3 regions of the Streptomyces sp. BBFR51 genome follow, and region 1 is predicted to be linked to each of the others. Evidence: riboswitches for the same ligand, from Rfam matches in the RefSeq annotation. Region 1 holds a riboswitch; each other region holds the start of a gene.
The links. Region 1 has a riboswitch for cobalamin ahead of ACGH7X_RS37735 (ABC transporter substrate-binding protein). Riboswitches for the same ligand answer to the same signal wherever they lie in the genome.

Region 1 (9,727 bases):
ATTGAGCAGACAGGCGACGGCGGCGAGGGTCAGGGTGAGCGCCTGGACGGTGGGCACGTCACGGTTCTGCACGGCCGCCACCAGCGCCGTCGCGGTGCCGGGAACGGCGAACACCGCCTCCACGACGAGTACACCGCCCAGCAACTGGTCCCCGGTGCGGGCCAGTTCCTGTACGCCCGGCACGGCTGCATTGGGCAGCACGTGCCGCAGCACCAGCCGCGTCGGCGGCACCCCCAGACGGCGGGCCTGCACCGTGTAGCCGGAGTTGAGCGACGTGATCGTGCCGGCCCGGATCTGCCGCGACAGCACACACACGGTGCGGGCCAGCAGGACAGCCACCGGCAGCACGAACAGTTCCGGGCGCTGCCACCAGCCGTCGTCGGCGCCCACCCACGTGGAGGGCAGCCAGCCCAGCCGCAGCGAGAAGAACGCCACCAGCAGCAGGGCCAGCACGAAGTCCGGTATCGACGTCAGGGTCAGCGTCACGGCGGACACCACACGGTCCGTACGGCCGCCGGCCCGCAGCCCCGTCAACAGGCCGACGGCGACGGCCAGCGGGACCAGCAGCAGGAGTGTGACGCCGGCCAGCGTGGCCGTCACCCCGACGGTGGAGAACAGGGCGTCGCTCACCGGACCGCCGCCCACCAGCGAGGTGCCGAGGTCACCGGTGAGCAGGTCCCCCGCCCAGTCGACGAAGCGCTCACCCAGCGGCCGGTCGAGACCCATCTGCTCGCGCAGCTGAGCCACCTGGTCGAGACCGGCCTGCTCGTTGAAGTCGACGGTGGCCGCGTCGCCCGGCAGCAGATTGGTCAGCAGGAAGACGACGACGCCGAGCACGGCGAGCTGGACGACGGTCCACCCGCACCGCCGCAGCGCGTACCGCAGCACCTCAGTCCAGCCAGACCGTGTCGAACCGCGCCCAGTCCACGGTGTTGGGCGGAGCCTCCTTCACGCCCCGCAGTGTGCGGGAGACGGCGTTCAGCCACTCCGGGTGCGCCCACAGCGCCAGGCCGCCACGATCGCGGAGTGTCGTCTGCACCGACCGGTACGCGCGGGTGCGTGCCGCGTCGTCGGTGACGGCCCGCGCGGCGGCGAAGGCCTCGTCGAAGTCCCGGCGCTCCCAGGCGGTCGCGTTCTGCGGCGCGTCGGTGAGCAGCCGTTCGCTGATGTAGGTGGGGATGGGCATGGCCCCGCACCGGTGGTTGGTGACGGTGCCCTTGCTCAGGACGTCCGTGAAGTAGGACTCCGGGGGCCCGTTGACGATCTCCACCCGCAGTCCGGCCTCACCCGCCTGCTCGGTGAACAGGTGCGCGGCCTGCGCGAAGCCGTCCGCGGCGGTGGAGGTGTAGAAGGAGACCTTCTTGTTGTACAGGCCGGTACGGCGCAGCAGCCGCCTGGCCTCCGCGACGTCCCGCTCGCGCTGCTCCAGGCCGTCCGGGTAGTACGTGAACCCCTTGCCGTACAGGTCGTTGCCGATCTCGGCGCGGCCCGCGCAGACCACGTCCACGAGCCGCTCGCGGTCGAGGAGGAGCTTGACGGCCAGCGCCGCGTCCGGGTCGTCGAACGGGGGCCGGTCCGTCTTGAGGGCGAAGCCCTGCACCCCGCTGCGCGCGGTCGCCACCACCCGTACCCGGCTGTCGTGTTCGACCGTACGGGCGAAGGTCGGCGTCATCTCGTGCGCGTAGTGCACCTCGCCCGCGCGCACGGCGGCGGCCCGCGCCTCGGTCTCGGCGGACAGGATGTGCACCTCGTCCAGGTGGGCGGCGCCGCCCCAGTGGTCGTCGAACCGGCGGCCGGTGAACTCGCGTCCGCCGGTGAAGGACACGAAACGGAACGGGCCGGTGCCGACGGGGCGCCCCGGGTCGTTCCAGCCGTCTCGGACGACGGCCGTGCCGGTCATGGCCAGCAGTGTGGGCAGTTCCGCGTTGGGCCGGGTGAGGGAGATCTCGACGCCGTGCCGTCCCACGGCGCGGCAGTTGGCGAGGTCCACGTGGGACAGCGACTTCTTCGCCAGATGGTCCGCGGCGTCGGGGTCGAGGATCCGGGAGATGCTGTACAGGACGTCCTCGGGGGTGAGGGCGTGCCCGTCGTGGAAGCGGGCCTCGCGCAGCTCGAACCGCCAGACGCGGGCCGAGTCGTCACTGGACCAGGAACGCGCCAGCCGGGGCACGGGCCGCAGGGTGGCGTCCAGGTCGACGAGCTTGTCGAAGACCGCCTTGTGACGGGCGATGTCGACGAACTGCCGCTGCGCGTGCGGATCCATCGTCTCCTTGACCCCCGCGCCCGGGAACACGGCTCGCAGACTCCCGCCCTCGCGGGGCGTGGAGGAACCCGAACCGCCCGACGCCTGGCAGCCCGTGAGCAGACCGGCACCCGCGGCGGCGGCCGCCGCGAGGACGCTGCGGCGGGACAGGGGGACCGGCATGCGTACGCACCTTCCTGCTGACTGTCTGCTGATCGTTTCGACGGATCAGCATATGCATTCAATAAGTTGTTGCGACAGTCATGCAATAGTGCCCGGAGGTGGGATGGAGCACTCGGGGCGGCCCGGCGGCTCGGGGATGTGCACGGACCGGGGAGGCGCACGGACCGGCCCCGGTCGCGGACCGCACCCCCGCGTGGGCCAGAATGGGCGCAAGAGGCGACGGGGACCAGGAAGCCGGTGCGAGTCCGGCGCGGTCCCGCCACTGTGACCGGGGAGCGATCCTCCTGCACGCCACTGTCCGCGCGAGCGGACGGGAAGGCGGAGGCGAGCGACGATCCGGAAGCCAGGAGACTGACCCGTCGCCGGTCCGCAGGCAGGGGCGAGGACACCCCGGAGAGGATCGGCTGTGACGACGCATGCCCGCACGGAGACCGTACGGCGGCCCGAACCCGGCAGACGGGGGGTGCTGGCCGCCTCGGGCGCCCTGGCGCTGACCGCGTCCGGTCTGCTCACCGGCTGCGCCGGGGACGGCAAGGACGGAGCGAGCGGCGACCGGTTCCGGGCCGCGTTCACGGCCGGCGGCTCCCAGGAGACCCTCGACCCCCATGTCGCCCCCAACTTCGTCGACCAGGCCCGCGCCAAGGCCCTGTACGACACGCTGGGCACGTACGCCGACGACATGTCCGTGCGCGAGCGGCTCGCGGAGTCCTGGGAGAGCGACGCCTCCGGCACCCGGTGGCGCATACGGCTGCGCAAGGCCGCGTTCCACGACGGGAAACCCGTCACCGCGAAGGACGTGCTCTACAGCTACCGCCGGGCCGCCGACCCCGCCACCGGCTCACCCTCCCAAGTGCTGCTCTCCGCGATCGACTTCGACGCGAGCGCGGCCGACGGCGAACGCTCCGTCGTCCTCGTGCTGAAGGCCCCGAACTTCGAGTTCCCCACCGCCTTCGCCGGCCCCGGAACCGAGATCGTCCCCGACGGGACGACCGACTTCCACGAGCCCGTGGGCTCCGGCCCCTTCACCTACGTGTCGTTCACGCCCGGCGGCACCGCCCGCTTCCGGCGCTGGGCGGACCACTGGGACGGCGCCCCGCACATCGCCGAGCTGGAGATCGTCCCCGCCAACGAGGAGTCGGCCCGGCTCAACGCGCTGCTGTCCGGCCAGGTCCACTACGCCGCAGACATGGCGGGCGCCTCCGTGGAACGGCTGAAGCAGGACGGCTCGACACGGCTGCTGACCGCGCGGCGCGCCACCGCGCAGCAGCTCCTGCTGCGCACCGGCCGCACGCCGTTCGACGATCCCCGGCTGGTGCGGGCCGTACAACTGGGCATCGACCGGGAGGAACTGGTCAGGGTCGCCCTGGCCGGCCACGGCGAGGTGGGCAACGACCTGTTCGGACTGGGCCTGCACGGCTACCCGGACGACCTCGGCCCCCGCGAACGGGACGTCGAGGAGGCACGGCGGCTGGTGAAGCAGGCCGGTGCGCAGGGGCTGCACCTCACCGTCGAGACCAGCTCCGTCGACGCCGCCTGGGAGCCGGCCGCGGACCTCATGGCGGGGCAGCTGCGCGAGGTGGGGCTGCGGCTGACCGCCAACACCCGGGCGTCCAGCACGTACTTCAGCGAGATCAAGACCAAGGGTGTCGCCGCCTTCAACACCACCTCGACCCTCCCCGTCTCCGACTTCCTCGAGCAACGGGTCCGCGGCGGCGCGGCCCGCAACCAGACGCAGTACGCCTCGAAGAAGTTCGACGAACTGCTGGAGCGCTCCCGCACCAGCCGGGACGAGCGGCAACGGCTCGCGCTCCTGACCCGTGCGCAGAAGATCGCCCGGGACGCGTCGGGGCTGCTGGTGTGGGCGTTCTCCGACGCCAACGACGCCGTCGCCCGGTCGGTGAGCGGCCTGCGCGCCGCCCCGCCGAACTCGCACGACTGGGCCCGCTTCGACCGGGTCCGCGTCGGCTGACGTGCGCGCCTACGTCCTGCGCCGCTCCCTGTTCGCCGTCCTCCAGTGTCTCGTGGTCCTGGTCGCCGTGTTCGCCGTGGGCTCCCTGCTGCCGGGCGACACCGCCGACGTGCTCCGGGGCGAACTGGGCACCCCCGAACAGGTGGCCGCGCTCCGTACCCGGCTGGGCCTGGACGAGCCGGCCTGGACGCGCTTCGGCCACTGGCTCGGCCACCTGGTCACCGGCGACCTCGGCACCTCCCTGACGACCGGGCTGCCGGTGGGCGACGACATCGGCCGCCGGGCCGGAGTGACGCTGCTGCTGGGCCTGCCGGCGCTGCTGCTGGTCACCGTGCTGGCGCCGCTGCTCGGCACGGTGTCGGGGCTCAGGGAGGGCAGCCGGGTGGACCGGATGCTCAACACGGCGGCCGTGGTGCTGCACGCCGTCCCGGAGTTCGTGCTCGGCCTGCTGCTGGTCGCCTCGGTGTCGCTGTGGGCCGGACTGCTGCCCGCCACCGCCGTCGGCATGGACACGGCCACGCTGCTCGCACAGCCAGCCGTACTCGTGCTGCCCGTCACCGTCCTGACGGGCCGTCACCTGTGCGACCTGGCCCGGCAGATCCGCGCCGGGGTGGCGGCCCAGCGGCACGGTCCCGTCGCCCGCCACCTGCGGCTGCTGGGCGTGCGGGAGCGGACGGTGGTGCTCCGTCATGTGCTGCCGGGCGCCCTCGGCCCGGCCGCCCAGCAGTTCGCGCGATGTGTGGAGGGGCTGCTGGGTGGGGCCGTGCTGGTGGAGGCGGTGTTCGGCTTCCGCGGCCTCGGCACCGGCTTCGTCGAGGCGGTGCAGAACCGGGACCTGCCCCAGGTGCAGACGTACGCGCTGTTGTTCGCCGGCACCGCCGTCGCGGTGAACCTCGCCGGTGACCTGGTCGCCCACCGGCTGGCGCCGCGCCGGGAGGTGACCGCGTGACCCCGTGGACGAAGGACGCCGTCGCACGTGCCGCCGCCCCGGCCCGCGGCCGCCCGTGGACCGCTCTGGCGCTGCTGGGCGTGCCGGTCCTCGCCGCCTGTCTGGGCCCGCTGGTGGCCGGGGACGCGCCCTCGACGCGGGGCGCGCTGCCGTCACGGCCGCCGGGCGCCGGGCACCCCCTCGGCACGGACGTCATCGGCCGCGACGTGCTCTGGCTCGTCCTGCACGGAGGAGCCTCGGTACTGGCAAGTGCCCTCGGCGCACTGCTGGTCGGCCTGGCCGCCGGGGTGCCGCTGGGACTGCTGGCGGCCGGCCCGGGACGCCGCCTCGACGAGACGGTGATGCGCGCACTGGACCTGCTGCTCGCCTTCCCGGGACTGCTGGTGCTGATGACCCTGGCCGCGACGGGACACCGTGACTGGTACTGGCTGGTGACGGTCGCCGGAGTGCTGCAAGTCCCGGCCGTCGCCCGCCTGGTGCGCTCGGCCGCCCTGTCCCCGGGCTCCCGGACGGTCGTCGAGGCGCTGCGCATGCAGGGGCGCGGCTGGGCCTACATCCACTTCCGCCACCTGGCACGGGAGTTGGCGGCACCCCTGGCGACCGACGCGGGCGGCCGGTTCTCCGTCGTGCTGTACCTGCTGGCCTCCGCCAACTTCCTCGGTCTCGGCCTGCCCGCGTCCTCCCCGGACTGGGCGGTGCTCATCGAGCGCAACAGCGACGCCCTGTTCACCCAGCCCGCCGCCGTGCTGGTGCCCGCCGGTCTGCTGACGGCACTGTGCGTCGGCGGCAACCTTCTCGTGGACCACGCCCTCGCCCACCACAGGAGAGACCGGTGACCGCTCCCGGCGCCCACGTGCCGCTGCTCGACGTCGCGGAGGTCTGCGCGCATGCCGACGGGGCGGCGCGTCCCTTGCTGGACCGGGTCGCGCTGACCGTCGAGGCGGGCCTGGTCACCGCCGTCGTCGGCGCGTCGGGCAGCGGCAAGACGACACTCGGCCTGGCCGTCCTCGGCGCCGCCGCGGACCGTGTGCGACTGACCGGACGCGTCCTCCTCGCGGGCACCGACCTGCTGCTCCTGCCTCCCGGCCGGCGCCCCGCGGCCCGCGCCGGAGTGGCCGCGCATCTGCCCCAGCACCCCGAGACCGTGCTCGACCCCGTCCGCCGGGCCGGCGGAACCCTGACCGAACTGGCCGCCCTGGGGCACCCGGGCCGGACCGAACGCAGGGCCGCCGGGCGCCGCGCGCTGACCTCGGCCGGTCTGGACTGGGAGACGGTCCGCCGACGCTTTGCGCACCAGCTCTCCGGCGGCCAGCAGCAGCGCCTGGCACTCGCCTCCGCCCTGGTCACCGGGGCGCGGCTGCTGGTGCTGGACGAGCCGACGAGCGGCCTGGACCCGGCCCTGACCCGGGCGCTGGGGCACACGGTGCGCGCCCTGGCCGACGACGGCGCCGGCGTGCTGCTCCTCAGCCACGACCTGGCGTTGGTGCGGGAGACCGCCGACCGGGTCGTCGTACTCGAGCACGGCCGCCGCGTGGACCACGGGCGGACCGCGGACGTCCTCGGCAACGGCGGCCCCGGCCCCGGCACCGGCGGCCCGAGCCCCCGTACCGGACCGGCCGCCGCCCGGCATCGGGCCACCCGGGACCTGCTCGCCGCCGAACGCCCCACCGGGCCGGTCCCGGGGGCCGCCGGGGCAGTGCCCGCCCCGGCTCCGGACGCCCTCGGCGAGGTCACCGCCTCGGAAGTCGCCGTACGCCGTCGCACCGGCGACCTGCTCACCGGGCCGGTGTCGATGGCGTTCGCACCCGGCAGCAGGACCGCGCTGCTCGGACCCTCCGGTGCGGGCAAGACGACCTTCGCCCGGGTGCTGGCCGGCCTGACCACGCCGACCCAGGGGGAGGTACGGTTCGCCGGGCGCCCGCTGCCGCGCCGCCTGGACCGGCGCTCGACCGCCGAACGCCGCGTCGTCCAGTACGTGCACCAGAGCAGCGCCGGGTCCTTCGAGGCGCACCGCCCGGTCCTGGACCAACTCGCGGACACGGCGCGGCTGCTGCGCGGCCTGCCGAAGGCGGAGGCGAGGGCCGGGGCGACGGAGGCGGCCGAGGAGCTGGGGCTCGACGAGGGGCTGCTGCGCCGGACCCCCGACCGGCTCTCCGGCGGCCAGCTCCAGCGCTGTGCGCTGGTGCGGGCGCTGACGGCACGCCCCGCGCTGCTGGTGTGCGACGAGGTGACGTCGGCCCTCGACACCGTCTCCCGGCAGCGGGTCCTCGACGCGCTGCCCCGCCTGCTCGCCCCGGCCGGCACCGCCCTGCTGTTCGTCAGCCACGACCTGCCCGCGGTGCGGGCGCTGGCCGAGGAGGCCGTACTGCTCGAGGAGGGCCGCTGTGCGCGGCGCTGTGAGGTGTCCTCCCTTTGCACACCCTGACGTCAATATGTACTGTGCATATCGAGTGCATAGTGCACATGCGATACACGGAGCAGGGGAAGCAGCCATGAGTTCACCGGGCCTGCGGGGCAAGTCCGCCATCGTCACCGGCGGTGCCTCCGGCATCGGCGGGGCCATCACCCGACTGTTCGTCGCACGCGGTGCCCGGGTCGTCGTCGTCGACCTGCGGCAGGAGGCCGGGGAGGCCCTCGCCCGTGAACTGGGCGCATCGGTCGTCTTCCGGTGCGGCGACGTGTCCGACCGGGCCGTGGCCGACCTCGCCGTCGCGACGGCCGTCGAGCACTTCGGCGCACTCGACGTACTGGTGAACAATGCGAGTGTGTCGCGGCAGAAGCCGTTCGAGGAGCAGACGGACGGGGACTGGGACCTCGCCATGAACACCGGTCTGTACGCCACGCGCAACTTCATGCTCGCCGCCCTGCCCGAACTCAGGAAGTCCGGCAACGCGTCGGTCGTCAACTTCGGTTCCGGTGCCGGGCTCGACGGCCAGCCCAACCAGGCGTCCTACGCGGCGGCGAAGGAGGCCATCCGCGGCCTGAGCCGGGTCGTGGCCAACGAGTGGGCGCCGCTGAACATCCGCGTCAACGTGGTCTGCCCGATGGCCCTGACGGCGGGCGTGGCCCAGTGGGCCGAGGCCCGGCCCGAGCAGTACGCGCAGTCCGCCGCGAAGGTGCCGCTGGGCCGCTTCGGCGACCCGGACCGCGACGTCGCCCCGGTCGTCGCCTTCCTCGCGAGCGACGACGCCCAGTACATGACCGGCCAGACGGTCATGGCCGACGGCGGCGCGATCAAACTCCGCTGAGCCGTACCTCAGTCGCCGGGGGAGGAGGGCTGAGCGCCGCCGCCCTCGCGGGACCACGCGAGTCCCTCCAGGTGCTCGATGCCCTGGTTGAGTTCGATCAGCAGATCGAGGAACCGCTGGGTCTGCTCGCCCGCCCAGCCGGACGCCTCGACGAGCCGTGCGGTCCCGGCGCGGCTGATGGCCCGGTCCGCCTCCAGGCGTTCCAGGCCGAGTGGGGTGGGCCGGAACTTGCGCGCCATCCCGCCCTCGGGGTCGGGGATGCGCTCCACCAGGCCGTTGCGGAGCATGGCGCTGACCTGGCGGTTGATGGTGGAGACGTCCACCTGGAAGGTGTGCGCCAACTCCTTGAGCGTGAGTGGCTCCCCGGTCTCCAGCCGGGTCAGCAGCACATAGGCCGAGCGCTCCAGGCTCTGGCCGATGCGGGGGCCCCGCGAGGCGACGAAGTGCCGGGTCAGCAGGGTGAGTTCCCGTTCGAGATCACTCAGCCGGCGCTCTTGATCGCTCATGTCCGTCCCGGTCCTGTCCCGCCGCCGTTGCCCGCTCGTGCCGCGTGCATGGTACACATGCCGCCGGTGTGCGAGGCCTGCCGACCGCCACCCCGCATACCGTGATCGACTCATCCGCGAGCCACGACGACACCGACGTCGCGACGGCCGACGCGACGGGCACGACACGCCGATGGAGCCCACCGCGGCCGCGCGTCGTGTCCACGACGCCGGTGCCGGCCCGGGTCGCGACAGGAAAGCGCGCCGCCAATGTCACCGATGGTGCTGACCTGACCGAGGGGGTGCACTGCGCCGCGGGCATCGCGCTGTGCCGGGCGGCCGACGCCGGGACCCACGGCCTGCCGCTGTCGGCGATCCGGAGCGCTCCGGCGCCGACCGCGACCGGCGTCCGTAGGGCCGACCGGGTAGAGGATGCCGTACTCGGCGCCGTACCCGGTGCCGCACGCCGGAGAACGACCGTGCCGCTGCTAGTTTCGCCAGCCGTCGGAGAAATCGGACGTCTCGGTCGGAGACGTATGCCGTTCGCAGAGGGAGCACGGGTGACTGGTGTGCGCGAGGACTCATCGGGGACGGGCGCCCCGTTCGGGCGAAGGACCTTCGTGGCGTCGGCCGTTCTGACGGCCGCCGCGC
Region 2 (9,727 bases), 7.8 Mb from region 1:
CGCACGCCGCCGGTGGTGAGCCGGAACGCCTCGGTGGCCCAGGCCAGGTAGGCGGCCCGGTCCGCCGCGCGCAGCGGCAGGGTCTCGCGCAGCGCGGGCTCGTCGACCTGGACGACCGAAGTGCCCGCCGCCTCCAGGTCGTTCACCTCGTCCCGCAGGGCGAGGGCCATCTGGCGCGCGGTGTCCGCGAGGGGCTGGTCGTCGCGGACGAAGGACCAGGCGAGCATGGTGACGGGGCCGGTGAGCATCCCCTTGACCGGCCGGTCGGTGAGGGACTGGGCGTACGCCGTCCAGCGCGTCGTCATCGGTTCGGGGCGGGAGATGTCTCCGGCCAGGACCGGCGGCCGTACGTAGCGGGTCCCGTAGGACTGCACCCAGCCGTGCTGGGTCGCCAGGTAGCCGGTCAGCCGCTCGGCGAAGTACTGGACCATGTCGCCCCGTTCGGGCTCGCCGTGCACCAGGACGTCCAGGCCGGTCTTCTCCTGGAAGGCGACGACCTCCCGGATCTCCGCCCTGATCCGCTCCTCGTAGCCCTCCGTGCCGATGCGGCCCGCCCGCAGGTCGGCGCGGGCGGTGCGCAGTTCACCGGTCTGCGGGAAGGAGCCGATCGTGGTCGTCGGCAGCGGTGGCAGCCGCAGGTGGGCGCGCTGGGCCGGGGAGCGCTCGGCGTACGTCTGGGAGCGGCGGTCGTCGGCCTCCGTGACGGCGGCGGCGCGGGCGCGGACGGCCGGGTCCCGGGTGATGGGGGAGCTGGCTCGGGAGGCGAGGTCGGCGCGGTTCGCGGCGAGTTCGGCCGTGACGGCACCGGTGCCCCGGGCCAGGCCCCGGGCGAGGGTCACGGTCTCCGCGAGCTTCTGCCGGGCGAAGGCGAGCCAGCGCAGGATCTGCGGCTCGACGTCCCGCTCCGCGGCCGTGTCGAGGGGGACGTGCAGGAGGGAGCAGGAGGCGGACACGTCGACGCGGTCGGCCAGGCCGAGCAGGGTGCCGAGTGTGCTCAGCGACCGGGACAGGTCGTTCACCCAGATGTTGCGGCCGTCGACCACCCCGGCGACCAGCCGCTTTCCGGGCAGTCCGCCGACCGCGGCGAGACCTTCCAGGGTGGCCGCACCGGCCTCGGTGAAGTCCAGCGCCAGGCCCTCGACCGGCGCCTTGGCCAGCACGGGCAGGGCCTCGCCCAGGTGGCCGAAGTAGGAGGCGACGAGCAGCTTCGGCCGGTCGGTGCGGGCGCCCAGCTCTCGGTAGGCCCGCGCGACGGCGTTCAGCTCGGCCGGGGTGCGGTCCTGGACCAGGGCGGGCTCGTCGAGCTGCACCCACTCTGCGCCGGCCGCGCGCAGGTCGGCGAGGACCTCCGCGTAGACGGGCAGCAGGCGGTCGAGGAGCGTGAGGGGTTCGAAGCCGGCGGGGACGCCGGGCGCTGGCTTGGCCAGCAGCAGGTAGGTGACGGGCCCGACCAGGACGGGGCGCGCCGTCAGTCCGAGGGCGAGGGCCTCGCGCAGCTCCGCGACCTGCTTGCCCGAGTCCGCCGCGAACCGCGTGTCCGGGCCCAACTCGGGCACCAGGTAGTGGTAGTTGGTGTCGAACCACTTGGTCATCTCCAGCGGCGCGACGTCCTGCGTGCCCCGGGCCATGGCGAAGTACCCGTCGAGCGCGTCGGCGGCCACCGCGGCCCGGTGGCGTTCGGGGACGGCGCCGACCATGACGGTGGTGTCCAGCACGTGGTCGTAGTACGAGAAGTCACCGGTGGGCACTTCGTCGAGGCCGGCTGCGGCCAACTGCCGCCAGGTGGCGCGGCGCAACTCCCCGGCGGTGGAGTGGAGGGCGTCGGCGTCGACGCGACCCCTCCAGTAGCCCTCGATCGCCTTCTTCAGCTCCCGGTTCGGGCCCTGGCGCGGGTAGCCGTACACGGTGGCGTGTGCGGCGGCGGACGTACGGGTCACGGAGATCTCCTTCGCGAGACGAATCCCTGAGATCCCGGGGACGGGACGAGGCAGCGAAGGGTGGCGGACCGGGCGGTGGAAACGCGCGTGGCACGGCGCGTCGTCCGCCTGGTGTGTTCGCCGACCCGCCCTCGAGGTCACCGGGATGTCCGCGCACGAGTGGCTCGCGCACGGGCAGTTGGCAGGTCTTCGGACTCGCGGGCCCGTCCCTGTCGTCCAGGACGCCTACTGGCCGTCGCTTCCCAGGTCCTTGTCGCCGGACCCAGTGCGTATGACGGCGGTCGTTCCCACTCACCGCTGCGGGGCAGTCCCGGATTCCCACCGGGTTCCCTCTTGCGACGCGTCCCGCCTGGCGGACGGGGCGAACCAGCTGCACCACCCACCCTACCGGGACCGGGCGCGGGAGGGGCCGGTCGTGTCCGGCACGTGGACGGCGAGGTGAAGCACGCCGCCCCGCGTCCTACTGCTGGGCCGGGTGCGCGCGATCCTGGTCCGGGGTGCCGGAGCGGCGACGGCAGTCCGCGTCGTGCCGTGTGCCGAGGGACGTCCACCACCGCTCGCAGCAGTCGTCGCCCAGGAGGACGCGGGCGGCGGCGGGGCGGGTGCACTCCGGGCCGTGCACGGCGCCGTCGGAGTGCCGCCAGAACGCGCAGCACGGCTCGAGACCGGTCCCGAGCGGCTGCCGCAGCCGGGGGCGGGCCAGGCGCTCGGCGCGCTGTGCCCGTACGAGACTTCGCCGGTGCAACGCGCTCTCACGGGCGGCACACCAGGCGAACACCGCGGCGGCGTACAGGCCGGGCGCGGCGAGCCAGGGATGGTGGGTGGCCGCGTATCCGGCGGCAACGACAAGGAGCGCGGCGGCGGCACGGCACGCGCGGGCGGTGCGCAGGCTCGGCGTCACAGGGGGACTCCCGTGGGTCGGCGGGGGAGAGGGGCTCGGGTCATCATCCGTATGCCCCCTGTTCGCCGTCCTACGTCCCCCGGTCGCCCCCTCCGGAGCCGCCGACCGGGTCCGGCCCCGCCGGCGCCCGGCGGAAAACCCGTTGCGGGCACCCGCCGCCGCCCCCGACCCTTTCCTCATGTCTCCCGCCGACCTGCGGCCGGCCACACTCGCCGACGCCCCCGCCATCACCGGACTCCTCAACGAGATAGACCGGATCGAGATCGGCAGGCCCGAGACCGACCAGCACACCGTCGAAGCCGACCTGAAGCATCAGCAGACCGACCTGACGCGGGACTCGTGGCTCGCCTTCGACGACGGCCGGCTGGTGGCCTACGGGCTGCTGTGGGACGAGTCCGGCGGGGAGCGCGTCGACATCGACCACTACGTGCTGCCCGACCACCAGCGGACCGGTCTGCGCGTGCTGGCGGCCATGGAGACCCGCGCCCTGGCCAAGGCACGGGCGAACGGCGCGGAGCGCGCCGTGGTCCACCTGCACCTCAACACCCGGCCCACGACCGACACCGCACTCCTCGAGGAGCGCGGCTGGAAGATCGTCCGGTGCCACCACGTACTGCACCGCGCGGTGGACCCGGCGGCCGACCTCCCGCCCCGGGCCCCGGCCGGTGTCCGGGTGCGGGCCTGCACCACCGAGGCGGACCGCGTCCGCGTGCACGAGCTGTACCAGCGGTCGTTCGCGCGGCACTTCGACTTCCAGCCGCGCGAGTACCGGCTGTGGCTGGACGACATCGACGCCGCGGGTCTCGACTGGTCCCTGGTGTGGATCGCCGCCACCGACGACCTGGGGGACGCCGCGTTCCTGCTGGCCCGGGACGACCGCGAGGCCATGGGCTGGATCCGCGGCATCGGCGTGGTGCGCGAGGCCCGCGGCCGGGGCCTGGGCGGGTTCCTCCTGCGCCACGCCTTCGCGCAGTTCGCCGCCCGGGGCCGGGACACGGTGGGCCTCGGTGTCGACACCGCGAACGCGACGGGCGCCCCGCGGCTGTACGGCCGCAACGGCATGACGGTGCACTTCGCGGTCGACACCTGGGAAGCCGTGCTCGCCTGACGGCGCCCGGGCCCGGCGCGGTGCCTTCCGGGCGGGGACCGCGGTCCCTCAGAGCACCATCGCGATCGCCACCGTCACCGCACCGAGCAGCGCGACGTACGTCCAGGAGTCACCTGGAGCGGCCCCGCTAGGAGCGCTCCCTCGCATGGTGGCCCAGGGCCGCGCTGCGGCTCGTCGCCAGGTGATGGAGGACCAGCGTCTGGACGCGGTCCACGTCGCGGGCCGCGATGGCCTGGTAGAGGGCGTCGTGTTCGAGGGCGACGGCCAGCAGGTCGTCGTGCTGGCCCATGAGCCAGCGCAGCCGGCTGCGCAGGACCCGCTCGAGTTCGTTGAGCAGCTCGTTGGCGGCCAGCGAGATGACCGTCTGGTGGAAGTCTGCGGCCGCCCGGCGGGCGCGTACCGGGTCGTCCGCGCGGGCCGCCTCGAGTTCGGCGTCCACCGTCGCGCGGAGCCGGTCGAGGCCCTCCCGCGTGTGCCGTTGGGCGGCGAGCCGGAACCCCAGGGTCTCCAGGCCCGAACGGACCTCGTCCAGGTCGGCGATGTCGCTCGTGGTGAACTCCCGCACGACCGCCCAGGTCCGTGGTCTCGGCGTCACCAGACCCTCGGACACCAGCGTCCTGAGGGCCTCCCGGACGGGGAGCCGGCTCACCCCGAGGGACTCTGCCAGCTCCCGTTCGACCAGTCGGCTGCCCGGGCCCCGCACCCCGTCGATGATGTCGTCCCGCAACCGCCGCGTGACCCGCTCGGACTCGGGCGTGAAGCCCTCTGACGCAGCCATCGCCGTCCTTCGTCGTCGTCCCGTTCCGAGTCACGCCGACCGCGCCGTGCACAGCGGTGGTCGGGCGGCCCGTCAGAATACCCCGCGGCCTGCGGCGGGCCGCGGTGCGGGAGGCGCGCGCAGGGATCAGCCGGTGCGGGGAGGCCAGTTGACGATCCGCTTGGGGCGCGGACGGGCGTAGGTGCGCACCTTGGACGTGGACAGGCCCAGCCGGACCAGGGACTCCGCGACAGTCACCGCGGCGGCGACCCCGTCGACCACGGGCACGCCGGTGCGCTCCACGACGCGTTCGGCGAGCCCCGCCATGCCTCCGCAGCCCAGGCAGATCACCTCGGCCCGGTCGTCCTCGACCGCGCGGGCGGCCTGCTCGGTGATGGCGTCCACGGCGGCCTGCTCGTCCCGCTCCAGCTCGAGTACGGCGAGCCCGCTGGCCCGCACCGAGGCGCACCTGGCGCTGAGCCCGGCCACCTCCAGCCGCTCCTCGATGAGGGGGACCGTACGGTCGAGGGTGGTGACGACGCAGTAGCGGCGGCCCAGGAACTGCGCGGTGCTGGCCGCCGCCTCGGTGATGTCGACGACGGGCACGTCGAGCAGTTCCTGGAGTCCCTCCCTGCCGTGTTCGCCGTATCCGGCCTGGATCACCGCGTCGAAGGGCTCCGGGTGGGCACGGACGGTCTCCATGACGGCGACCGCGGCGAGGTAGCTCTCGTAGTTGCCCTCCACGGACTCCGCGCCGAAGGCCGGTGTCAGCGGGACGATCTCGGTGTCCGGCAGGGCGGCGCCGGCCGCCTGCTTGCCGATCGCGTCGGTGATGGACTGCGTGGTGTTGACGTTGACCACGAGGATGCGCATGGGTGGGCGTGGGCCTTCCGCTCGGGTGGGGGTGTTCCGCGACGGCGGCGGAGCCGGGGTGTTCCGCGACGGCGGTGGAGCTACTCCGCGGCGACGGCGATGGACTCGCCGTCCACGTCGCGCAGCGGCGAGGCACGGTCGGCGATCAGCGCGTACAGCGCGGCGGCGATGATCGCGCCGACGAACCAGGAGAACCCGGCCGCGGCGTGGAAGTAGGGGACCAGGGCGACCACGACGGCGAGCGCGGCGCTCGGGACGAAGGCGGCCACGGCCCGCGGGTTGTAGCCGCGCCGGTAGTGGTACTCCGAGCCCGCGTCCTCGGTGTAGAGCGCCGGCACGTTCACCCGTGACCTCCGCAGCAGCCAGTAGTCCGCCATGATCACGCCGAACAGGGGTCCCAGCAGCGCACCGAGCCCGCCGAGGAAGTAGTTGACGACGACCGGGCTGTTGTAGAGGTTCCAGGGCGTGATCACCAGGCCCAGGACCGCGCTCACCAGACCGGCACGGCGGAAGTCGAGCCGGTGCGGGAACAGGTCGACCAGGGCGTAGATCGGCGCGACGAAGTTGGCCAGCAGGTTCACCGCCACCGTGAGGGCGATCAGACACAGTGAGGCGACGGCCAGCAGGAACATGTTGGGGATGGTCCTGACGATGTCCGTCGGGCTGGTGATGACCTGCCCGTCGAGGGTGAACTGGGCGCCGCTGAGGACCGCCACGATGCCGGCGAAGAAGAGCATGTTCACCGGGATGCCGATCACGTTCCCGCGGACGATGGAGCCGCGGCTGCGCGCGGAGCGGGTGAAGTCGCAGAAGTTCAGTACGAAGGTCCCGTAGATCACCACCCACAGGGCGGCCGCCTGCAACACCTGGAGCCACATCGCGCCGCCGGTGAGCGGCTCGTCGATCGACACGGAGACCGAGCCGTCCGCCCGGACGAACATCCACACCGCGAGCGCGCACATCGTGAGCAGGGTGGTGGGCGCCGCGAACGCCATGTACCGGCGGATCATCTGCATTCCGTAGCTGACGATGAGTACCTGGAGGGCCCACAGCACCAGGAAGGTGATCCAGCCGAGCGTCGACTGCCCGAGCAGGGAGTTCGTGTCCAGCCGGGCCAGGCCGGGGAACATGGCCACCAGGAGGGCACTCAGTACGGCGGACGCCAGATAGGTCTGGATACCAAACCAGGCGATGGCCACGGCGCCGCGGACGCCGGCCGGAATCTTCGCTCCCCTGATGCCGAACGCGATGCGGCTCATGACCGGGAACGGGACGCCCGTCTTGTGCCCCATGAATCCGGACAGGGTCAGCAGCAGGAAGAGCAGGACCGAGGCGAGCGCGAAGGCGGCGAGGATGCCCCACACGTTCAGGCCGAGGGCGAACAGTCCGATGGCGAACGCGTAATTGCCCAGGCTGTGCACGTCGTTGGCCCAGAGGGTGAAGACGTTGTAGGCGCCCCAGCGGCGTCCCTCCCGCTTCGTCGGGGCCAGGTCGTACGTGTAGAGGCCGGAGCTGGTGGCGGCGTCGCCGGCCTGCGCGGACGAGCGGGGGTCTTCCAGGGCAGTCATACGGGACTCCTGGGATCAGGTGCGGGGGTTGGATGATTCCACAAAGCGGAAGCGGCTTTCCGGTGCACAGAACGTAGTTTTCGCCAAACCGCACCGTCAAGGGGTCTGCGGCAAATGGAATACCATTTCTGGCCTTGTTGACAGCCCGCCGGAGCCTCCCTAACCTGACGCCCCGCCATTACATCGATGTAAAAGATGCTGCGGAAAGGACCCTCCGTGCCTCCCAGCCCCTCACACCGTCCCCGGGCGCACCTCGGCCTGCTCCTCGCCGCCCTTCTCGGGCTCGTCGTGGGCCTGCTGCCCGCGTTCACCGCACCGGCCGCCGCGGCGCCGTCCGCGTCCGAACCCCGTGCCGGGGCCGCGGCGGCCGGCACGTTCCGCAACCCGCTCAACAGCGGGCCAGACCCCTTCATGACGCACTGGAAGGGCAACTACTACCTCACCACCACCCAGGGCGGCAGCATCAAGATGTGGCGCTCCCCGTCCCTGGGCACCCTGGCGACCGCGGACCCGGTCACGGTGTGGACGGACACCGACCCGTCCCGCAACCGCAACATCTGGGCCCCGGAGTTCTACCGCTTCGGCGACCGCTGGTACCTGTACTACACGGCCGACGACGGCGTCGACGACCACCACCGGCTGTACGTCCTCGAGTCGGACCGCGACGACCCGGCCGGGCCGTACCACTTCAAGGCCAAGCTCGCCCCGCCCAACCACGGAGACGACTTCGCCATCGACGCCGGCATCCTCCAGCTCGGCGGCCGCCTCTACCTCGCCTACAGCGGCATCAACCAGTACCAGCACAACGGGATCAACATCGCGCCGATGTCCAACCCGTACACCGTCTCCGGCAACGCGGTCGCCATCAACGCGGCCGGCGGATGCCCCGAGGTGCGGGAGGGGCCGGAGTTCCTGTACCGCAACGGACGGGTGTGGATGACGTACTCCACCTGCGACACCGGCAAGCCGGACTACCAGGTCTGGATGATGTCGATGCCGCAGAACGCCGACCCGCTGGTGCCGGGGAACTGGCAGCAGCACCAGGGCGCGGTCTTCTCCCGGGCCGACGACCGGGGCGTCTTCGGCCCCGGCCACCACGCCTTCTTCCAGTCGCCGGACGGCACCGAGGACTGGATCGTCTACCACGCCAAGACCACGTCGGTGAACACCTACAGCAACCGCACCACCAGGGCGCAGAAGTTCACCTGGCGGGCCGACGGCAGCCCCGACTTCGGACGCCCCCTCGCGATGGGCGCCACCCAGAACCTGCCCTCCGGCGACCCCGGTTCCGGCAACTACTGGATCAACGACGACGGGCGCTCCAGCGGTCCCGGCGGTGTCACCTACACCGGCGACTGGAACTCCGGCACGGGCTGCGCCACGCAGTGCTTCTGGAGCGACGACCACTGGAGCGACCGGGCGGGCGCCACGGCCACCTTCTCCTTCACGGGCACCAGGATCGCCCTGCTCTCCGTCAAGGACACCGGCAACGGCTATGCCGCCATCAGCGTCGACGGCGGTGCCGAGCAGCGGGTGGACTTCCACAACTCGATCCGCGTCGGTGAGGCGGTGCAGTACGTCAGCCCACGGCTCGCGAACGGCGGCCACACCCTGCGGATCCGGGTCACGGGGGAGCACAACTCCCAGTCCGGGGCGTCCTTCGTGAGCGTCGACCGCGCCGAGGTCTACACGAACTGACCCGCACCCACCGCGACCGGCCGGCGCGTCAGCGTCCCGCGTGGCCCTCCGTGCTCTCCCTCAGGACGAGCCGGTGGGCCACGATGCGGTCCTGGGGCGCCTGCACCCGCGCATCGGCGCCGTCGGGCGCGCCGTCCGGTGCCGTCGCCTCCTCGATGCGGTGCTGGAGCAGTTGGACGGCGACCTTGGCCACCGCCCCCTTGTCGGGGGCCACCGTGCTCAGCGTCGGCACGCTGAACCGCCCGCCCTCCACGTCGTCGAACCCGATGACGGCGACGTCCTCGGGCACCTTGACGCCGTGCTCGTGCAGCGCGCGCAACGCGCCCAGCGCCAGCTGGTCGTTGAGGCAGAGCAGCGCGTCGAATCGCGGGCCCTCCCGCAGCGCCCGCGCCACGGCCCGCGCGCCCTCGGGCATCCTGAACGCGTCGACCGGCACCAGGGCGGCCGGATCGTAGGCGATGCGGGCCTTCGCCAAGGCGGCCCGGAAACCGCGGGTGCGGGCCTCGGCCGTGCCCAGCCCCGGGGCGTCGTGGCCGCCGACGGCGAGGATCGACCGGCGCCCGAGGCCGATCAGATGACGGGTGGCCTCGCGCGCGGCACCCTCGTTGTCGATGGCCACATGATCGGCCCCCTCCTCCAGCAGCTCCCCGAGCAGCACGGTGGGCGGGAAGCCGGCGCGATCACGCAGGTCGTCCGCGGTCAGGGCGAGCGGACTCAGGATGATTCCGTCCACGAAGGTGGAGCCGAACCCGGCCAGCGCCGCCAGCTCGTGGGCGCGGTCCGCCCCGGACTGGTGGATCAGGACGGTCAGGGAGCGTGCCTCGGCCTCGCGGATGACATGCCGGGCCAGCTCCGCGAAGTACGGTATGTCCAGTTCCGGGACGA
Region 3 (9,727 bases), 1.9 Mb from region 1:
AGACGGTGACGCTGTCGGAGCTGCTCACCGAGCACTCCCCCGGCTACGAGCCGCCGCAGGTGCCCGAGCGGTCCGCGCGGGCGCTGGCCCAGGTGCACTGCCACCAGCACGCGGTGCTCGGCTGGGACACCGACCAGGAGCTGTTGCGCCGGGCCGGGGTGGACGCCGAGCGGCTGGACTCCGGCTGCTGCGGGCTGGCGGGCAACTTCGGCTTCGAGCGCGGTCACCTGGACGTCAGCGAGGCGTGTGCGGAGCGGGTGCTGCTGCCGCGGCTGCGGGCGGAGGACGAGGCGACCGTCGTGCTCGCCGACGGGTTCAGCTGCCGTACCCAGATCCACGAGTTCGACAGCGGCGGCCACGAGGGCGTGCACCTGGCGGAGTTGCTGGCCTCGGCACTGCCCGGCGCGGCCGGCGGCACCGGGGTGCCGGGCAGCGCGTACGGCACCGCGCCGGGCGTCCGGCCGGGCACTCCCGGGCGCGGCGCGCGGGCTCTGGCCCTCGCGGGCACGACTGTGGCCGCCATCGGCGCGGCGGCGGCGCTGGCGCGTTGCCTGCGTCGCCGCTAACCCGGTGGCCGAGGGCCGAGGACCGGTGGCCGGTGGCCGGTGGCCGGTGGCCGAGGGCCGATGGCCGATGGCCGAGGGCCGATGGCCGAGGGCCGATGGCCGAGGGCCGAGGGCCAGTGGCCAAGGACCGGTGGCCGAGGGCCAGTGGCCAAGGACCGGTGGCCGAGGGCCGGTGGCCGATGGCCGAGGGCCGGTGGCGGTGCCTCAGGTCCGGGCCGAGCTGTCCTGGCGGCTGGCCAGGGCCCAGATCACGAACACGTCGATCGCCATCATGATCACCGACCAGACGGGCGAGTACGGCAGGAACAGGAACTGGGCGATCAGGCTCAGCGAGGCGAGGACGATGCCCGCCATGCGCGCCCAGGTCATGTCCTTGAGCAGGCCGAACCCGGTGACGAACACGAGGGCGCCGAGGACGACGTGGACGATCCCCCAGCCGGTGAGGCTCATCTCGTAGACGTAGGTGCCGATACGTGCGTACACGTCGTCCTCGGCGATGGCCGCGATGCCCTGGAGGACGGCGAGGGCGCCGTTCAGCAGCAGCAGTACGCCGGCGAAGACGACACCGCCGGTCACCCAGCCGCTGGTGCGGTCGCCGCCCGAGCGCTGGGCCCAGGAGGCGTCGCCGCCGTGGGACGGCCGGCCGGGAGAGGGTTCGGCGTGCTGGCTCATGAGCGGAATCCTTTCTGTGTCCCCCGTACGGGGCATTCGCCCACCGGCGCCGACGGCACCGACAGGTCGCTTTGAGCCTGCGGGCGACCGCGCGCCCCGGCCACGCGGGCCCGCCGGACGGGTGAACCGCGCCCTGGGCGTGCGCATGCGGCCCCTCGCGCCCTCGCGTTGACTGGACCGGACCCGCGACCGCGCGCGCGACGGACCGCGGGAGGGAGTGGCGTGGACGAAGGAGAGCGTGTGACGAGTCGGCCGCCGCCCCGGCGCGGACCGCGCGGGCGAGTGCGGTGACCGCGCCGGCGAACGCCGTCCCGGCCCGTGCCGAGCAGTCCCTGCGGCAGACGCTGCTCAGCCCCGGCTACCGGCGGCTGTTGCTGCTGTGTGTGCTCCTCGGCGTGCCCATCGCGCTGGCCTGCTTCTTCTTCGTCGGCCTCCAGCACGAGTTGCAGCACTGGGTGTGGACGTCGCTGCCCGAGGCGGCCGGCTACGACACGCCGCCGTGGTGGTGGCCGCTGCCCGCGCTGGTGCTGGCGGGGCTGATCCTGGCGCCGATCGTGACCCGGATGCCGGGCGGCGGCGGTCATCTGCCGGTGAACGGCCTGGGCGGCGCACCCGTCGGCCCCCGCGCACTGCCCGGCGCGGTCCTCGCCGCGCTGGCCACGCTGCCGCTCGGCGTGGTGCTGGGCCCCGAGGCGCCGCTGATGGCCGTCGGCAGCGGCCTCGCCCTGCTGGCGGTGCGGCGGGCGGGCGCGGGCGCGGACCAGCGGGCGAGCGCGATCCTCGCCACGGCCGGGTCCACCGCCGCGATCTCCACGATCCTCGGCGGTCCGGTGGCCGCGGCGGTCCTGCTCATCGAGGGGGCGGGGCTGGCCGGCACCCAGCTGGTCGCCCTGCTGCTGCCCTGTCTGCTGGCCAGCGCGACGGGCGCCCTGGTCTTCACCGGCTTCGGGCAGTGGACGGGGTTGGACATCGGTGCGCTGTCCCTGCCCGAGCTGCCGCCCGAGGCCAACCCGGACGTGGGCGACTTCCTGTGGGGCCTTCCCACGGCGGCACTGATCGCCGTACTGATCACGCTGGCCCGCGAACTGGGCCGGCGCACGGTCACCTGGACGCGGCACCGCACGGCGCTGCGCACCGTCGTCTGCGCCACCGCGGTCGGCGTCTGTGTCGCCGCGTACGCGCTGATCACCGGCCGTTCCCCGGCCGAGGCGGCGCTGTCCGGCCAGGCCACCCTCGCCCAGCTCGCCGCCCACCCGCACGTCTGGTCCGTGGGGGCGCTGGTCGCGCTGGTCGCGTGCAAGGGGCTGGCCTGGGGCATCGCGCTGGGCAGCCTGCGCGGCGGCCCGATCTTCCCGGCCGTGCTGCTGGGCGCGGCGACGGCCCTGGCCTGCTCGGGGCTGCCCGGCTTCGGCACGACCCCGGCCCTCGCCCTCGGCATCTCCGCCGCGGCGGCCGCGGTGACGGGGCTGCCGCTGGCCAGCGCCGTACTGGCGGTGCTGCTGATGGGCCGGGACGCCCACGACCAGATGCCGCTGATCGTCATGGCGTCGGTCGTCGCCTTCATCGTCGCCCAGTTGGTGCGCAGGGCCGACCCGGAGGCGGGCCGGGCGTCGACGGAGGGGGCGGCGCGGTGACGGAGCGTCGGCCCGCCGGATCCCGTACCGCCCGGAACACCGCCTGGAACACCGTCCGGCCCTGGATCGTCAGGACCGGGATCGCGGCGGCGGTGGTCGTGGCCTACTTCCTCCTCCCCCTCGACCAACTGGGTCCGCAGCGCCCCCTGCTGAGCTGGGTGCTGTTCGCCCTGCTGCTGACCGTCGTGGCCGTGCTGCTGCTCCGGCAGATCCGGCACGTGCTGCTCGACCGGCCGGAGAGCCGGCCCGGGGTGGTCATCTCCCTGCTGATCGTCCTGTCCGTGCACGTCTTCTCGGCGACGTACTACGCCCTGGCCAAGCAGCCGGGCGAGTTCAACGGCCTGCACACCCGCGTCGACGCGCTGTACTTCACCGTGGTCACGCTCGCCACCGTCGGGTACGGGGACATCACCCCGCGGGGCCAGGCCGCCCGGGTCGTGACCGTGCTGCAGATCACGTACAGCTTCGTGTTCCTCACGGCCGCCGCCACCGCGCTGACCACCCGGATGCGCGACAGGGTGGTCGGCAGGACCGACCGGGGCCGGCGCCACTGAGGCCGACCGGGGCTTGAAGGTGCCGCCGCGTCACCTTCTAGCCTCGGGTGTACACCCGTGGAGGAGCCCATGACGCACGCGAACGACGGCACCCGGCGCATCGGCGAACTCGCCCGGGAGACCGGCCTGAGCATCCGCGCCCTGCGCTACTACGACCGGCTCGGCCTGCTCACCCCGTCCGCCCGCACCGGCGGCGGGCACCGCTGCTACGACGCCGCCGACGTCCGGCGCCTGCACCGGATCCTGGCGCTGCGCAGCTTCGGGCTCCCCCTGACGCAGATCCGCGCGGTCCTGGACGCCGAGCCGGACCACGACCCGGCGCGGCTGATCCGGCGGCAACTGGACGTGGTCGAGGAGCGGCTGCGGCAGACCGCGCAGCTGCGGCTCCGGCTGCTCGGGGTGCTGGACGCGCTCGACGCCTCGGCCGGGACCACGACCGAGGCCTACCTGGAAGTGATCGAGGAGATGACCGCCGTGGAACGACCCCTGACCCCCGAAGAGGTGGCCCGCCTGAGCGAGGCGCGGCGCCGCTACGCCGAGACCCTCACCGACGAGGAGCGCCGGGCCCTGCACCGCCGCCGCGCGGAGACCTTCGCCGCGCTGAGCGAGGACGACAGGCGACGGCTGACGGAGCGGCGCCGCCAGCTGTTTCCGCAGCCCTGAGGCCTGTCCGGCGGGCGGGCAGGGCGTCCGCCGGGCCCGAGGCCCGCTTGTCACCACCCCCGTGGGCGCACTACTGTCGCCACGCCTTGGTGAACGGGAAATCCGGTGTGATGCCGGTGCGGCCCTCGCCACTGTGAATCGGGAAGTCCGGCTCCGGCCCTCAGGGGCAGCCACTGGGTCCTTGCGACCCGGGAAGGCGGAGCACGGGCGGTGGTACCCGTAAGCCAGGAGACCGGCCAAGGCGCGTCGTCCATCCACGAGGTGCTGGAGAGGGTCTGCTGAGCCATGCACATAGCCGAGGGCTTTCTGCCACCGGCGCACGCGATCGCCTGGGGTGTCGCGTCCGCGCCGTTCGTCGTCCACGGAGTACGGTCACTCACCCGTGAGGTCAGGGAGCACCCGGAGAGCACGTTGCTCCTCGGCGCCTCCGGGGCCTTCACGTTCGTGCTGTCGGCCCTGAAACTGCCGTCCGTCACCGGGAGTTGTTCACATCCCACCGGCACCGGCCTGGGTGCCATCCTCTTCCGACCGCCGATCATGGCGGTGCTGGGCACCATCACGCTGCTCTTCCAGGCGCTGCTGCTCGCGCACGGCGGGCTGACCACGCTCGGCGCCAACGTCTTCTCGATGGCGATCGTCGGCCCCTGGGCCGGGTACGGCGTCTACCGGCTGCTGCGCCGCTACGACGTGCCGCTCATGGTCACCGTGTTCTTCGGCGCGTTCGTCGCCGACCTGTCCACCTACTGCGTCACCAGTGTGCAGCTGGCGCTGGCCTTCCCGGACCCGAGCAGCGGTTTCCTGGGCGCGCTCGGCAAGTTCGGGTCCATCTTCGCCGTCACGCAGCTCCCGCTCGCGGTGAGCGAGGGCCTGCTCACGGTGGTCGTGATGCGGCTCCTCGTGCAGTCCAGCAAGGGGGAACTGACCCGGCTGGGCGTCCTGTTGACCAAGGCCGGCAAGGCCTCCTCCGGTGAGCGGGAGGCGGTGGCCCGGTGAAGCGCAACACGAAGGTCAACGCCCTGCTGCTGCTCGCCGTGGCCGCGCTGGCGGTGCTCCCGCTGGTGCTGGGGCTCGGCGACCACAAGGAGGAGCCGTTCGCCGGTGCCGACGCCGAGGCGGAGACGGCGATCACCGAGATCGAGCCGGACTACGAGCCCTGGTTCTCGCCGCTGTACGAGCCGCCGTCCGGGGAGATCGAGTCGGCGCTGTTCGCGCTTCAGGCCGCGCTCGGCGCGGGTGTGCTGGCGTACTACTTCGGTCTGCGCCGGGGTCGGCGGCAGGGCGAGGAACGGGCGTCGGCGGCGACGGCGGCACCGCGGGACACCCCCGAAGGGGACTGAGTGCTGCCGATCGACGCGGCGGCGCACAGCAGTCGCTGGCGCCGCCGCCATCCCGTGGACAAGGCCGTGCTCGGGCTCGGCCTGACCGTGCTGGCGATCTCGCTGCCGCCCTGGCCGGGTGCGGCGCTGGTGCTGGTGACGGCGCTCACCGTGCTGCTCGGCCCGGCGGGCGTGCCCCGGCGCGGGCTGTGGCGGGCGTACCGGGTGCCGCTGGGGTTCTGCGTGACGGGGGCGCTTCCGCTGCTGGTGCAGGTGGGCGGCCCGGACGGATTCCTCTCGGTGGCCGACGGCGGTGCGGTGCGCGCCGGTGAGCTGCTGCTGCGTACCTCGGCGGCCTCGCTCGGGGTGCTGCTGTTCGCGTTCACCACGCCGATGTCGGACCTGCTGCCCCGGCTGGTGCGGGCCGGGGTGCCCGCGCCGGTCGTGGACGTGGCGCTGGTGACGTACCGGATGAGTTTCCTGCTGCTGGACTCGGTGCGCCGGATCCGCCAGGCGCAGGCCGCGCGGCTCGGGCACACCACCCGGGCGGCCACCTGGCGTTCGCTCGGCGGTCTCGGCGCCACGGCGTTCGTACGGGCCTTCGACCGGGCGGCGCGGCTCCAGTCGGGGCTCGCCGGGCGCGGTTACGACGGCACCCTGCGGGTCCTGGTGCCCGAGGCCCGCGTCTCGGCGCCCTTCACCGCGGCGAGCGTCGCGCTGCTGGCGGCGCTGGCCTGTCTGACCCTCGTACTGGAAGGACCCTTGTCGTGAGCGGACCGGCGCAGTCACCGGAACCGGCCCTGGTCGCCCTGCGGGGCGCGTCGTTCGCGTACGAGGAGGGCCCGGACGTGCTGGTGGGCCTGGACTTCGCGGTGCGCGAGGGGCGCGCGCTGGCGCTGCTGGGCCGCAACGGCAGTGGCAAGACCACGCTGATGCGGCTGCTCAGCGGCGGACTCAGGCCGCGTGCGGGGACGTTGACGGTCGGCGGGGAGCCGGTGACGTACGACCGCAAGGGGCTGACCCGGCTGCGGACCACGGTGCAGCTGGTGGTGCAGGACCCGGACGACCAGCTCTTCGCGGCGTCGGTCGGCCAGGACGTGTCCTTCGGGCCGCTGAACCTCGGGCTGCCCGACGCGGAGGTCCGCTCCCGGGTCGGGGAGGCGCTCGCCGCGCTGGACATCGCGGCGCTGGCCGACCGGCCCACGCACCTGCTGTCGTACGGGCAGCGCAAGCGGACCGCGATCGCCGGGGCGGTCGCGATGCGGCCCCGGGTGCTGATCCTCGACGAGCCGACCGCGGGGCTCGACCCGGACGGGCAGGAGCGGCTGCTCGCCACCCTGGACCGGCTGCGCGCGGGCGGCACCACCGTGGTGATGGCCACCCACGACGTCGACCTCGCCCTGCGCTGGTCCGACGACGCGGCCCTGCTCACCCCGGACGGCGTGCACACCGGCCCGACCGCCCCGACGCTGGCCCGCACCGACCTGCTGCGGCAGGCGGGGCTGCGGCTGCCCTGGGGCGTCGCGGCGGCCGGACTGCTGCGGGCGCGGGGCCTGTTGGCGGACTCGGCGACGGGCCCGCGTACGGCGGAGGAGCTGGCGGCGCTGGCCGACTGAGCCGCCTGGCCCACGGCAGGGCTCGCGGCGTCAGCCCTCGACGGCGGCCTTGCCGATGCGTACCCGCCAGATCTCGGGGCCGGATTCGACGTAGTCCCAGGTGTGGGCGTCCGGGTGGGTGGCCTCGAACTCGCGTCGCAGTGGCTTGGGGTCGTGGTTGTTGACCAGCACGAAACCCTCCCCCGGGGCGAGGCGGGCGTAACGGGCGAAGATCCGCGGGTGCCGTTGCCCGTGGGGGATGTCGCGGACGTCCACGACCGCCGGGGTCTCCAGTCGGCCGCCTTCGAGCAGGGTGGTCAGATCCGCGACGAGACTGGGCAGATCGGCACCGGGGAGCTCCGCGAGCGCCGGCAGCAGGACCGTCTCCTCGGTCGTCAGGTGAACGTCCAGGATCGCCTCGACGGAGCGCGCGGCGGCCGCGGCGGAAGCGGGGTTCCCGGCACCGGCCACCTCGTCGATGCGCCGGTCGAGGGACGCGGCGGTGGTGCGCAGGGCGCGCACCAGGAGGCGGGTGCCTGCCGCGCCGGAGGCGGCCGCGTAGAGCGTCTGTTCGGTGGCGGCGAGATGGCGGCGCAGCTCACCGGTGCAGAACTCCACCAGTTCGCTCTGCCCGCCGCCCGCCGAGGTGCCCTGCGCGACGGTCGCGAGACCGGCCCGCAGTCGGCTGTGCGCGTCGCGGACGACGGCCTGTGCCCGGACGACCGGGTCGGCCGCCGTGCCCTCGATGTAGACCTCGGACGACGATGTCACGACGGTGCTCCTCTCGACCTGCGCTGCCACCCCGCACCGCGGGGTGTTCCATGGCGCCCGATTATTACATGTACCATTTGGAGAAATTCGGCATTCCCCTGCACCGACGAGTTGCCGCACCGGCCCGGGAGGACTGACATCATGCCGTCGAGCGAGGAAACGGAGCCCCTCTCCCCACGCCGCCGCGCGGTGCTCGACGCCCTGCGCGACGCCGTCGCCCCCCAGGGTGTCACCGAGGTCGCCGAGCTGCTCGACGTGCACCCCAACACGGTGCGCTTCCACCTCGACGCCCTCATGTCGCAGGGGCACGTGGAGCGGACGGTGGAGCGGCCCTCGGGCCCGGGACGGCCGCGTACGGTCTACGCCGCGCGCGGCGGGATGGACCGCGGCGGGAAACGGCACTACCAGTTGCTGGCCCGGATGCTGCTGAGCCGGCTGGCCTCCACCGGAACGGGCGCCGAGGCTGCGGCCGCGGCCACCGAGACGGGCCGCGACTGGGGAAGGCACCTGGTCGAGCGGGTGCCCCCCGCGCACCGGCCGACCGCCGCCGAAGCGACCGGCCGGTTGACCGCCATGCTCGCCGATCTCGGCTTCGATCCCCGCCCGGCCGGGGACGACGGCCCGACGGACCGGGTGTGGCTGCGGCACTGCCCGTTCCTCGAACTCGCCGAGGAGCACGGCTCGATCGTCTGCCCGCTGCACCTGGGCCTGATGCAGGGTGCCCTGGCCGAGCTGCGTGCCCCCGTGGCGGCCGTGCGACTGGAGCCGTTCGCCGAGCCCGACGCCTGCCTGGCGCATCTGTCCGCGACTGGGGCCGCGTGACCGCGGTCGCGTGAGCGCGACGCCCCCTCTCGCGCTCTCCCCTCACCTGACGCCTCACCACCAGACCTGGCACCACCAGGCCTGGCACCACCAGAAAGAGACGGGACGACAACGATGGACTCGACCTCGGCAGCCGTGGCAGGCGCCGTCACCTTCCTGTGGCTCGGCATGGTGCTGGCGATCTCCTTCCTGGAGGCGCCGCTGAAGTTCGGGGCCCCCGGGGTGACGATCCCCATCGGGCTCGGCATCGGCCGGAGGGTCTTCCGGGCGCTGAACCTCGCCGAGGCCGCCCTCGCCGTCGCCGTGATCGCCGCGGTCGCCATCGGCTCCCCCACCACGGCCGTCGTGACGCTCACCGCCGCCGCCGTCGCCGTGCTGGCGATACAACTCGGCGCCGTGCGCCCCCGCCTCAACCGCCGCTCCGACGCGGTGCTCGCCGGCGAGGACCCCGCGGAGCACCGCTCCCGCGCGCACCTCTACTACGTCGCGTTGGAGATCGTGAAGGTTCTCGCCCTGCTCGCGCTGGGCTGCGTGGCCCTGGCCGCCTGAGCCCGTGCCCGCCGTATCTCGCGCCGGCGGCGTTCACCCGCGCGGCTCGGGCGTTGCCCGACGGCGGCCGGGCAGGACGGCGAGGACGATGAGCGTACCGGCGGCCATGATGATGCCGCCGACGAGGCTGGTCGTCGAGACGCCGTGGGCGAAGGCCTGGTTGACGGCGTCGGTGAGGGCCTGGGCCTGCTGGGGTCCGGCGTCCGGGCTGGTCGCGAGCCGCTCGGCGACGGCCAGTCCGCCGCCCACCGAGTCCTGGGCGGTGTCCAGCGCGGCGGCCGGGAGCCGGTCGCCCACCAGGCCGGCGAGTTCGTCGCGGTAGGCGGTGCCGAGCAGGGAGCCCAGGACGGCGATGCCCAGCGAGCCGCCGAGTTCCAGCGCGGTGTCGTTGGCGCCGCCGCCGACGCCGAGTTCGTTCTCCGGGAAGGTGCCCATGATGGTGTCGGTGGCCGGGGAGACGCTGAGGCCGATGGCGAGGCCGAGCAGCAGCATCGGGGCGAGGAAGTCGGCGTAGGCGGAGCCCTGGTCGATCAGGACCAGCAGGAAGACACCGACGGTGCCGATCGCCATGCCGGAGCCGACCAT

Region 2: linked by a shared signal. The riboswitch ahead of metE (5-methyltetrahydropteroyltriglutamate--homocysteine S-methyltransferase) and the one ahead of ACGH7X_RS37735 (ABC transporter substrate-binding protein) in region 1 are both predicted to bind cobalamin.
Region 3: linked by a shared signal. The riboswitch ahead of ACGH7X_RS29400 (energy-coupling factor ABC transporter permease) and the one ahead of ACGH7X_RS37735 (ABC transporter substrate-binding protein) in region 1 are both predicted to bind cobalamin.

Annotation. Positions count from the first base shown of each region.
Region 1 covers NZ_CP172448.1:8,308,677-8,318,403, forward strand. Annotated here, with positions in the region: gene ACGH7X_RS37725 (ABC transporter permease) at 1-888, opposite strand, end outside; gene ACGH7X_RS37730 (ABC transporter substrate-binding protein) at 890-2,425, opposite strand; cobalamin riboswitch at 2,651-2,779, shown strand; gene ACGH7X_RS37735 (ABC transporter substrate-binding protein) at 2,832-4,394, shown strand; gene ACGH7X_RS37740 (ABC transporter permease) at 4,396-5,343, shown strand; gene ACGH7X_RS37745 (ABC transporter permease) at 5,340-6,179, shown strand; gene ACGH7X_RS37750 (ABC transporter ATP-binding protein) at 6,176-7,768, shown strand; gene ACGH7X_RS37755 (SDR family NAD(P)-dependent oxidoreductase) at 7,836-8,591, shown strand; gene ACGH7X_RS37760 (MarR family winged helix-turn-helix transcriptional regulator) at 8,600-9,097, opposite strand; partial or broken gene ACGH7X_RS37765 (phosphatase) at 9,283-9,456, shown strand; gene ACGH7X_RS37770 (ferritin-like protein) at 9,697-9,727, shown strand, end outside.
Region 2 covers NZ_CP172448.1:529,982-539,708, reverse strand. Annotated here, with positions in the region: gene metE (5-methyltetrahydropteroyltriglutamate--homocysteine S-methyltransferase) at 1-1,943, opposite strand, end outside; cobalamin riboswitch at 2,100-2,323, opposite strand; gene ACGH7X_RS02460 (hypothetical protein) at 2,398-2,838, opposite strand; gene ACGH7X_RS02455 (GNAT family N-acetyltransferase) at 3,017-3,946, shown strand; gene ACGH7X_RS02450 (GntR family transcriptional regulator) at 4,074-4,724, opposite strand; gene ACGH7X_RS02445 (aspartate/glutamate racemase family protein) at 4,851-5,576, opposite strand; gene ACGH7X_RS02440 (NCS1 family nucleobase:cation symporter-1) at 5,657-7,144, opposite strand; gene ACGH7X_RS02435 (family 43 glycosylhydrolase) at 7,340-8,842, shown strand; gene ACGH7X_RS02430 (LacI family DNA-binding transcriptional regulator) at 8,871-9,727, opposite strand, start outside.
Region 3 covers NZ_CP172448.1:6,425,065-6,434,791, reverse strand. Annotated here, with positions in the region: gene ACGH7X_RS29425 (FAD-binding and (Fe-S)-binding domain-containing protein) at 1-566, shown strand, start outside; gene ACGH7X_RS29420 (hypothetical protein) at 771-1,238, opposite strand; gene ACGH7X_RS29415 (chloride channel protein) at 1,526-2,872, shown strand; gene ACGH7X_RS29410 (potassium channel family protein) at 2,965-3,426, shown strand; gene ACGH7X_RS29405 (MerR family transcriptional regulator) at 3,496-4,089, shown strand; cobalamin riboswitch at 4,160-4,345, shown strand; gene ACGH7X_RS29400 (energy-coupling factor ABC transporter permease) at 4,375-5,082, shown strand; gene ACGH7X_RS29395 (energy-coupling factor ABC transporter substrate-binding protein) at 5,079-5,426, shown strand; gene cbiQ (cobalt ECF transporter T component CbiQ) at 5,427-6,176, shown strand; gene ACGH7X_RS29385 (ATP-binding cassette domain-containing protein) at 6,173-7,021, shown strand; gene ACGH7X_RS29380 (DUF2249 domain-containing protein) at 7,052-7,771, opposite strand; gene ACGH7X_RS29375 (helix-turn-helix transcriptional regulator) at 7,913-8,593, shown strand; gene ACGH7X_RS29370 (hypothetical protein) at 8,708-9,142, shown strand; gene ACGH7X_RS29365 (MFS transporter) at 9,176-9,727, opposite strand, start outside.